Regions from separate parts of the Pseudomonas sp. F2 genome, predicted to be linked through region 3. Evidence: predicted binding sites of a transcription regulator. Region 3 holds the regulator's gene; each other region holds the start of a gene.
The links. The regulator FliA, encoded in region 3, starts transcription of late flagellar genes. The targets are predictions, from matches to a motif close to CTAAAGTTTNNNNNNNNNNNGCCGNTAA.
Positions count from the first base shown of each region.

Region 1: the regulator FliA is predicted to act here: its motif matches at 1,715-1,742, upstream of AC193Q_RS02395 (methyl-accepting chemotaxis protein).
Region 2: the regulator FliA is predicted to act here: its motif matches at 1,757-1,784, upstream of AC193Q_RS07205 (methyl-accepting chemotaxis protein).

Region 1 covers NZ_CM169904.1:562,780-566,057, forward strand. The annotation lists partial or broken gene AC193Q_RS02385 (PDC sensor domain-containing protein) at 1-9, opposite strand, end outside; gene AC193Q_RS02390 (Na+/H+ antiporter family protein) at 276-1,592, shown strand; gene AC193Q_RS02395 (methyl-accepting chemotaxis protein) at 1,786-3,278, shown strand, end outside.
Region 2 covers NZ_CM169904.1:1,640,221-1,643,498, forward strand. The annotation lists gene AC193Q_RS07190 (MmcQ/YjbR family DNA-binding protein) at 1-239, shown strand, start outside; gene AC193Q_RS07195 (DUF1294 domain-containing protein) at 354-782, opposite strand; gene AC193Q_RS07200 (undecaprenyl-diphosphate phosphatase) at 779-1,609, opposite strand; gene AC193Q_RS07205 (methyl-accepting chemotaxis protein) at 1,912-3,278, shown strand, end outside.
Region 3 covers NZ_CM169904.1:165,904-169,181, forward strand. The annotation lists gene flhF (flagellar biosynthesis GTPase FlhF) at 1-40, shown strand, start outside; gene fleN (flagellar synthesis regulator FleN) at 154-984, shown strand; gene fliA (RNA polymerase sigma factor FliA) at 981-1,721, shown strand; gene AC193Q_RS00730 (chemotaxis response regulator CheY) at 1,889-2,260, shown strand; gene AC193Q_RS00735 (protein phosphatase CheZ) at 2,279-3,067, shown strand; gene AC193Q_RS00740 (chemotaxis protein CheA) at 3,122-3,278, shown strand, end outside.

The DNA of each region.
Region 1 (3,278 bases), 400 kb from region 3:
TTGCCGCATGCAACCAATCCCCTGTAGGAGCTGCCGAAGGCTGCGATCTTTTGATTTTGATTTTTAAAAACAAGATCAAAAGATCGCAGCCTTCGGCAGCTCCTACAGGGTGGTTCATCGGTTGTTGCATTCGGTTGCTTTGACACCATCGCCACTCTGCGGCACAGTGCGCGCCCTTCTAATAAGACCCTCTTTGCCAATCCGCCGGTTAACCGTTGGCGGACTCATCCTGTCTGGCGGTGGTGATGTCATCGCCGTGTTTTTGAGGTAATGAAATGAATGCAGTGATTGCTGCGGTCGGCATCATGCTGATCCTCAGCCTGTCCCGTGTGCACGTGGTGATCGCCCTGATCGTCGGTGCGCTGGTCGGTGGCCTGACCGGTGGTTTGGGCATCGATGCCACGCTCAAGGCGTTCAACAGCGGTCTGGGTGGCGGCGCAACCGTGGCCTTGTCCTACGCATTGCTGGGTGCGTTCGCCGTGGCGATTGCCAAGTCCGGCCTGGCCCATGCGCTGGCCGACAAGGCGCTGGCGATGGTCGATCGGCAACACGCGACCGGGGGCGGCAGCGTCAAATGGCTGCTGATCGGCCTGCTCTGGGTGGTGGCGATTGCCTCGCAGAACATTCTGCCGATCCACATTGCGTTCATTCCGCTGCTGGTGCCGCCACTGTTATATGTGTTGACCAAGCTGCAACTCGATCGCCGGTTGATCGCCTGCGTCATGACGTTTGGCCTGATCACTCCGTACATGTTCCTGCCGGTGGGCTTCGGCAACATCTTCCTCAATGAAATCCTGCTGGCCAACGTCGCGCGCAGCGGCGTCGACATCAGTGGCATCAACGTCACCCACGCCATGGGCATTCCGGCGCTGGGCATGCTGTTCGGCCTGGCCATGGCGTTCATCAGCTACCGCAAGAAACGCGTCTATGATCTGCAGAAAATCGAGCAGGTCGAGCAAGTGGCCGTGCAGTACAACCCGCTGAGCCTGATGATCGCCGGTGTGGCGATTGCGGCGGCGTTCATTGTGCAACTGCTGTTGGACTCGATGATTATCGGGGCGCTGGTCGGTTTCCTGATTTTCTCGGTGTCCGGCATCGTCAAGTGGCGTGAGACCGATGACCTGTTCACCGAAGGCATGAAGATGATGGCGATGATCGGTTTCATCATGATTGCCGCGTCCGGGTTCGCCGAAGTGATGAAGGCCACCGGGCAAGTGCAGACCCTGGTCGAATCGTCGGCGTCGTGGATCAATCACAGCAAGGGCATCGGCGCGCTGTTGATGTTGCTGGTGGGGCTGCTGGTGACCATGGGCATCGGTTCGTCGTTCTCCACCGTGCCGATTCTGGCGGCGATTTTCGTGCCGCTGTGCGTGCAACTGGGTTTCAGCCCGCTGGCGATTGTCTGCATCGTCGGCACCGCCGGGGCCTTGGGCGACGCCGGTTCGCCCGCCTCGGACTCGACACTCGGTCCGACCTCCGGCCTGAACATCGACGGCCAGCATCACCACATCTGGGACACCGTGGTCCCGACCTTCCTGCACTACAACCTGCCGTTGCTGGCGTTCGGCTGGGTGGCGGCGATGGTCCTCTGACACCCTGAAAACTGTGGGAGCTGGCTTGCCAGCGATGGCGTCGGCACATTCAATATTTATGTGGCTGACACACCGCCATCGCGGGCAAGCCCGCTCCCACAGGGAGATACAGTGTCTGCAGACTCAACTTTTGCTATTGCGTGCCGTTAACGCCTTTAACCACGCCAATAAAACCAAAAGAGTGAGCCCCCCAATGCGCTTGAGTCTCAAGGCCAAAGTCCTGTCCCTTGCTGTCCTGCCGGTGCTGCTCTTTGCGCTGGTCATCAGTCTGACCACGCTGTTCATCCTCCAGCAGCAGGCGCACACCGAGGTCGAGCAGACCCGCGAACGCCTGCTCGCCGACGCCAAGGCCACGCTGCAAAGTTACGTCGCCGTGGCGATGACCACGATCAAACCGCTGTACGACGCGGCCGCCCCCGGTGATAACGCGGCGCGGGCGCAGGCGATCAAATTGCTGTCGGGCATCCGCTACGGCAAGGACGGCTACTTCTTCGGCTACGACTCCGAGACCGTGCGCCTGTTCAAGGCCAACGACCCGGAAGGTGTGGGCAAAAGCTTCAAGGACAACCGCGACCCCAACGGGGTTTACGTCAATCGCGGCCTGGTGAGCGTAGCCAAGGACGGCACCCACTATCTGCAATACAGCTCGCCACTGCCGGGCAATGCCAACGTGCTGGTGCCGAAACTCGGCTACACCGAATACCTGGCAAAGTGGGACATGGCGGTGGGCACGTCGGTCAACCTCGACGGCATCGAGGCGCAAGTGGCGGTGGTCGAGGCGCAAGTGCAGGAGCGTATGCAAGGCGTGATCCTCAGCATCGTCGGCGTGGCTGTGCTGGTGCTGCTGGTGATCGCCGCAGCGGGCATGCTGTTGGCCAACACCATTTTGCGGCCGCTGAACCTGATGAAAGCCAACCTCGACGACATCGCCGCAGGCGAGGGCGATCTGACCCGCCGGCTGAACATCACCAGCCAGGATGAACTCGGCGAACTGGCCGGCTCGTTCAACCGCTTCGTCGACAAGATCCACGGCCTGGTGCGACAGATCACCGAGATGACCACGCAACTGACCGGCCTGGTGACCCAAGTGTCGGATCAGGCCCAGCGTTCCGATCAGGCGATGGAGCGTCAGCGTCACGAGACCGATCAGGTTGCCACGGCGATCAACGAAATGTCCGCCGCCGCCCAGGAAGTCGCCAAAAGCGCGCAGAACGCCGCGGTGGCCGCGCAGCAGACCGACGAGGAGGGCCAGAGCGCCAAGCGCGTGGTGGCCGGCAGCATCAAACAGATTCATGCGCTGGTGGATGACATTCGCAGCAGCGGCGTATCGCTCGACAGCCTGCAGCAAGACGTGTCGTCGATTGTCGGCGTGCTCGGAGTGATCCGCTCGATTGCCGAACAGACCAACCTGCTGGCACTTAACGCGGCAATTGAGGCGGCGCGGGCCGGGGAGGCCGGGCGTGGCTTTGCGGTGGTGGCGGACGAAGTGCGGGCACTGGCCAGCCGCACGCAGATCAGCACCCAGGAAATTCAGGGCATGATCGATCGTTTGCAGGCGGGCACGCAGTCGGCGGTCGAGGCGATGCGCCGCTCCAGCGAGGCGGGCGATGGCACCTCGGCGCAAGCCAATCAGGCTGGCGCGTCGCTGGATGCGATGGCCGAGCTGATTGCGACCATCAATTCGAT
Region 2 (3,278 bases), 1.5 Mb from region 3:
TTGCCTTGCAGGGGTTGCGCGGGGATTCACTGGCATTCAAGGTCGACAAGGATCTGTTTCTCGGCCATTGCGACCGCCCGGGTATTCACCCGGCGCCGTATCTGGCGCGGGCACAGTGGATCATCATGCACCCGCCCTACCCGCTGGGCGCCGAGGAACTGCAAGGATTGCTGACGCGTTCGCATCAGTTGGTGGTGGGCAAATTGCCCAAAAAAACTCAAATCGGATTACTGCTCTGAACCCGATCCCTGTAGGAGCTGCCGCAGGCTGCGATCTTTTGACTTTGATCTTTGAAAAAGCAAGATCAAAAGATCGCAGCCTGCGGCAGCTCCTACAGGGGGATTTGTGGTGATTCAGAAGAGTGACAGCAGGTTCGAACCCAGAAACAACTGGTCGATCCAGAACACCTGATGCAGCGCCACAATCACCCAAAACAGAATCTGAAACGACACCTTGCGCGTCTTGTGCCGGAACACCTGCTGGGCAATCAGCGCCCCGGGCCAGCCGCCGGCCAGTTCCAGCGCATGCAGGATGTTCTCCGGCGTGCGCCAGGCATCGGCGCGGGCCTTGCGTTTGTCTGCCCAGTACATGAAAAACGCCAGCACACTGACGACTCCATAAGCAGTCAACGGCACCAACGAGATGCCGCGCAGCCACATCGACAGCGAGCCGAACAGCGGCAACGCGCAGACGATCAGCAGCACTGCGAGTTTCAGTTTCAAATGCTGAATGCCGCCACCGGACGGGCGTCCATCCGGGCGGCGTGCGCGGGAATCACTCATGGTTTGGCCGCCGACCAGTCCACCCAGCCGAACTGCCAGGTCGCCAGAATCACCAGACCGAAAACGATCCGGTACCAGGCGAACGCCGCGTAGCTGTGGCTGGCGATGAACTTGAGCAGACCGCGCACGGCAATCATGGCGAAGATAAACGCCGTGATGAAGCCGATGGCGAACACCGGAAAGTCCGCCGGCACGAACAGGTGGCGATACTTGTAACCGGAGTACACCGCCGCACCGACCATGGTCGGCATCGCCAGGAAGAACGAGAACTCGGTCGCGGTCTTGCGCGACAGGCCGAACAGCAAACCACCGATAATCGTCGAACCGGACCGCGAGGTGCCGGGAATCATCGCCAGGCACTGGGCGAACCCGACCTTCAGCGCGTCTTTCCAGGTGATTTCGTCCACGGTTTCGGCGTGCACTTCATGCTGGCGGCGCTCTGCCCACAACATGATCACGCCGCCCACCACCAATGCGGTCGCGACGGTGATCGGGTTGAACAGGTACTGGTGAATCAGGTCGGCAAAAATCACCCCCAACACCACCGCCGGCAGGAATGCGATCAGCAGGTTGGCAGTAAAACGTCGCGCACTCGGCTGGGTCGGCAAGCCAATTACCACATCGAGAATCTTGCGACGAAACTCCCAGACCACCGCAAGGATCGCGCCGAGCTGAATAATGATGTTGAACGCCATGGCCCGTTCGCCGCCGAAGTCGAGCAAGTCGGCAACAATGATCTGGTGTCCGGTACTGGAAATGGGCAAAAACTCCGTCAGCCCCTCTACAACTCCAAGAATCAGTGCCTGCAAAGCGATCCAAAGATCCATCAGTCCCCCAAAGAGCGATGCACGCCGGCATGCCCCGATAATATTTTTACGTTCACTGCGATCAGCGTAGCTGTTTGTTGCTGTACCGATTCCGCGCGCACAGCATCCACACGAAACGGTCAAAATTCCGTGAAATATCAACTTGGATTCAGGTTTTCGCGCGCGGGGCCGAAATCCTAACAGACAAGCCTTAATAGTGCTGCGGCGTTATACGACTTGGGTCGCGTATGCCCGACCACTCAAACGTGGTTGGATGCTGGCGTTGATTTATTACAAGAAAAAGAAATCGGAGTGGCAGCGTTATGAACAGCTTGCGCAGTGTGTCGATCAGCCGACGCTTGTGGCTCATTTTGATTGTGGCCGTGGTCATGTTGTTGACCTTGGGTGTGTTGATGCTCAAGCAGATCCACGATGACCTCTACCACGCCAAGGCGCAGAAAACCCAGCACGTGGTGCAGACCGCGAGCGGCTTGCTGAGCTACTACCATGACCTGGAAACCGCCGGCACCCTCACCCGCGACGCCGCACAGAAGCAGGCACTGACCGCCATTCGCGGCCTGCGCTACGACCAGAGCGACTACTTCTGGATCAACGACCTCACCCCCGTGATGGTCATGCACCCGACCAACCCCAAACTCGAAGGCCAGAACCTCTCGGCGATCCGCGATCCGGACGGTTTTGCGGTATTCAACGAGATGGTCGCGATCGCCAAAAGCAAAGGCGCGGGCATGGTCGATTACCGCTGGCCCAAGCCCGGCGCCAGCGAACCGGTCGCGAAAACGTCCTATGTAAAACTGTTCGAACCGTGGGGCTGGATCCTTGGTTCCGGCGTTTACGTCGATGATGTGCAGAGCGAGTTCCAGGGCCAGGTGATCAAGGCTTCGGTAATCGGCCTGGCGATTGCACTGATCATGGCCCTGCTGGTGATTTTGATTGCCCGCAGCATCGCGCGTCCGTTGCAGGAAACCGTGAATGCCATGGCCAATATCGCCAGCGGCGAAAGTGACCTGACGCGCAGCCTCGATACCCATGGCCAAGACGAAGTCACACAACTGGCGCATCACTTCAACGCCTTCACCGCCAAGTTGCGCCGGGTCATCGGTGACCTGCAGATCTCGGCCAGCGCGCTGGGCCAGTCGTCCAGCGAACTGGGCAACGATGCGACCCAGGCCCAGCAGCGCAGCCAGCAGCAATCGCAGCAGATGGAACTGGTGGCGACCGCGATCAACGAAGTCACCTACGGCGTGCAGGATGTGGCGAAGAATGCCGAGCATGCTGCCGCTGAAATGCGCGATGCCGAAGCCCAGGCGCAGCAGGGCCAGATCAACATCGACGGCAGCCTGCAACAGATCGACAGACTGTCCGGCACCATTGACCAGGCGGTCGAAGTGATCCGCACCCTCGCCGCCGAAAGCACGCAGATCGGCAGTGTGCTGGAGGTGATCCGCTCGATTGCCGAGCAGACCAACCTGCTGGCCCTCAACGCGGCCATCGAAGCGGCCCGTGCCGGTGAACAGGGCCGGGGCTTTGCGGTGGTGGCCGATGAAGTGCGGCTGCTGGCGCAGCGCACGCAAAAGTCGACGGCGGAAATCCAGACCATGATCGAGCGCCTGCAGAACCATTCCGAAGCGGCCGTGAAAGTCATCGGTGACAGCAGCAAAGCCTCGCA
Region 3 (3,278 bases):
CGCTGATATCTACCACAGCCCGACCAAGCAGGTTGGCTGAGGTAATGAACAGTTTTTGTACCTACATCGATGGTCTGCCATGCATTGTTCCGGTTGTGAACGCGCAGCCAGTAATGTGGCCTCCGTCTATGCAAGACAAGGTAAAGAAATAACATGGGCAGCATGCATCCCGTACAGGTGATCGCGGTGACCGGCGGCAAAGGTGGCGTCGGCAAGACTAACGTGTCAGTGAACTTGTCTCTGGCGCTGGCAGAGCTTGGCCGTCGGGTCATGCTGCTGGACGCCGACCTGGGGCTGGCGAACGTCGACGTTCTGCTGGGGCTGACCCCCAAACGCACGCTGGCCGATGTCATCGAAGGCCGCTGCGAACTGCGCGACGTGCTGTTGCAGGGCCCCGGCGGGATCCGCATCGTGCCGGCCGCTTCCGGCACCCAAAGCATGGTGCACCTGAGCCCGGCGCAACATGCCGGTCTGATTCAGGCGTTCAGCGACATCGGCGACAATCTCGATGTACTGGTGATCGACACCGCTGCGGGCATTGGTGACTCGGTAGTCAGTTTCGTGCGCGCGGCGCAGGAAGTGTTGCTGGTGGTCTGCGACGAGCCGACCTCGATCACCGACGCCTACGCGCTGATCAAACTGCTCAATCGCGACTACGGCATGAACCGCTTCCGCGTCCTCGCCAACATGGCGCAGAGCCCGCAGGAAGGGCGCAACCTGTTCGCCAAGTTGACCAAGGTCACGGATCGCTTTCTCGACGTCGCCTTACAATACGTCGGCGCGGTGCCGTACGACGAAAGCGTGCGCAAGGCCGTGCAGAAGCAGCGAGCAGTCTATGAAGCCTTTCCGCGTTCCAAGTGCGCGCTGGCGTTCAAGGCGATCGCGCAGAAGGTCGATACCTGGCCGCTGCCTGCCAACCCGCGTGGGCACCTTGAGTTTTTCGTCGAGCGCCTCGTGCAGCAAACGGCAGGGCCTGTGTTATGACCGCCAGCGGTATGAACTACTACAAGAAATCGGCACGTGACGCGCAGTACGAGTTGATCGAGCGTTACGCGCCACTGGTCAAGCGCATTGCCTATCACTTGCTGGCGCGCTTGCCGGCGAGTGTGCAGGTCGAAGACCTGATTCAGGCCGGGATGATCGGCCTGCTCGAAGTCTCGACCAAATATGACGCCAGCAAAGGCGCCAGTTTCGAAACGTACGCGGGCATCCGGATCCGCGGCGCGATGCTCGATGAAGTGCGCAAAGGGGATTGGGCACCGCGCTCGGTTCACCGCAATACCCGTATGGTCAGCGATGCCATTCGCTCAATTGAAGCTAAAACCGGCCGTGACGCTAAAGATCACGAGGTTGCGGCCGAACTCCAATTGAGTCTCGACGATTACTACGGGATTTTGAATGACACGCTGGGCAGCCGGCTGTTCAGTTTCGACGACCTGCTGCAGGACGGCGAACACGAAGGGCTGCACGAGGATGGCGCCAGTGCTCATCTTGAGCCGTCACGCGATCTGGAAGATGAACGCTTCCAGGCTGCGCTGGCGGACGCGATTGCCAATTTGCCGGAGCGTGAGCGACTGGTGTTGGCGCTGTACTACGACGAAGAACTGAACCTCAAGGAAATCGGTGAAGTCCTTGGCGTCAGTGAATCGCGGGTCAGCCAGTTACACAGCCAGTGCGCGGCCCGCTTGCGGGGGCGTTTGGGGGAGTGGCGAGCGCGCTGAAGGCAGTGTGGGGACACTGCGAACGAGGCTGGTGCGGTGATGAACAGCACCGGTCTTGCTCTGTTGTGCTCCAGACAGTCATCGAGTGCTTTGCCGGATTGATTGAAATGGCGCGTCCAGGTGCTGGGCGCGTTTAAGACTGCTTGGAGGTCGAATTGGACAAGAACATGAAAATCCTCATCGTTGATGACTTCTCAACGATGCGGCGGATCATCAAGAACCTGCTGCGTGATCTGGGGTTCACCAACACCGTCGAGGCCGACGATGGCACCACTGCCATTCCGGTGCTCAACAGCGGAAGCATCGACTTTCTGGTAACGGACTGGAACATGCCGGGCATGACCGGTATCGACCTGCTGCGCCACGTGCGTGCCGATGAAAAACTCAAGCACCTGCCCGTGCTGATGGTGACTGCCGAAGCCAAGCGCGAGCAGATCATCGAAGCGGCCCAGGCCGGCGTCAACGGCTACGTGGTCAAACCTTTCACGGCTCAGGCGCTGAAAGAAAAAATCGAGAAGATTTTCGAACGCATCGGCTGATGAACGCGCGGGGGAGCTATGGAGCATAACGAATCTTCACAGGGCGATTTCGAATCGACCCTGAAAAAACACGCGGTCGAACTGGTCGAGAGCCTTGAAAAAGGCAGGTTCGGCGACGCTGTGCAACTGATCCATGAGCTCAATCAGACCCGTGACCGTGGCCTGTATCAGGAAGTGGGCAAGCTCACACGCGAACTGCACAGTGCGATCGTCAACTTCCAGATCGATCCGCACATGCCGCAGGCCGAGGAAGTGTCGCAAATCACCGACGCCACCGAACGCCTGGGCTATGTGGTCAAGCTGACCGAAGCCGCGGCCAACCGCACCATGGATCTGGTGGAAAGCGCGACCCCGGTGGTCAATGGCCTGGCTGAAGAAGCCCAGGCGCTGAGCACCGATTGGGGCCGCTTCATGCGTCGTGAAGTCGGGGCTGAAGAGTTCCGCGAACTGGCGCGCCGGGTCGACGGTTTTCTGTCACGCAGCAGCACGGACAACCGTGCGGTGTCGAGCAACCTGAACGACATCCTGCTGGCTCAGGATTACCAGGACCTCACCGGTCAAGTGATCAAGCGTGTGACCCAGCTGGTCACCGAAGTCGAAAGCAATTTGCTCAAACTCGTCCTCATGGCCAGTCAGGTTGACCGCTTTGCGGGCATCGAACACGACCGTGCCGCGATGCTTGCAGAAAAAGATCCACAAAAACATCTCTCGCAGGGTGAAGGTCCGCAGATTCATGCCGATAAACGAGAAGACGTTGTGTCCGGTCAGGACGATGTGGACGATTTGTTATCCAGCCTCGGATTCTAGAGTTTTGGAATTTTAGGTTTTTTGGGTTTTTAGACCTGTAGGAGCACCCCATTAATGAGCTTCGGCGCCGATGAAGAGATCCTTCAGGATTTCCTGGTTGAGGCCGGCGAGATTCTTGAGCAACTGTCCGAGCAACTGGTCGAGCTGGAAAGCCGCCCGGATGACGCAGATCTGCTCAACGCAATTTTTCGCGGTTTCCACACTGTAAAAG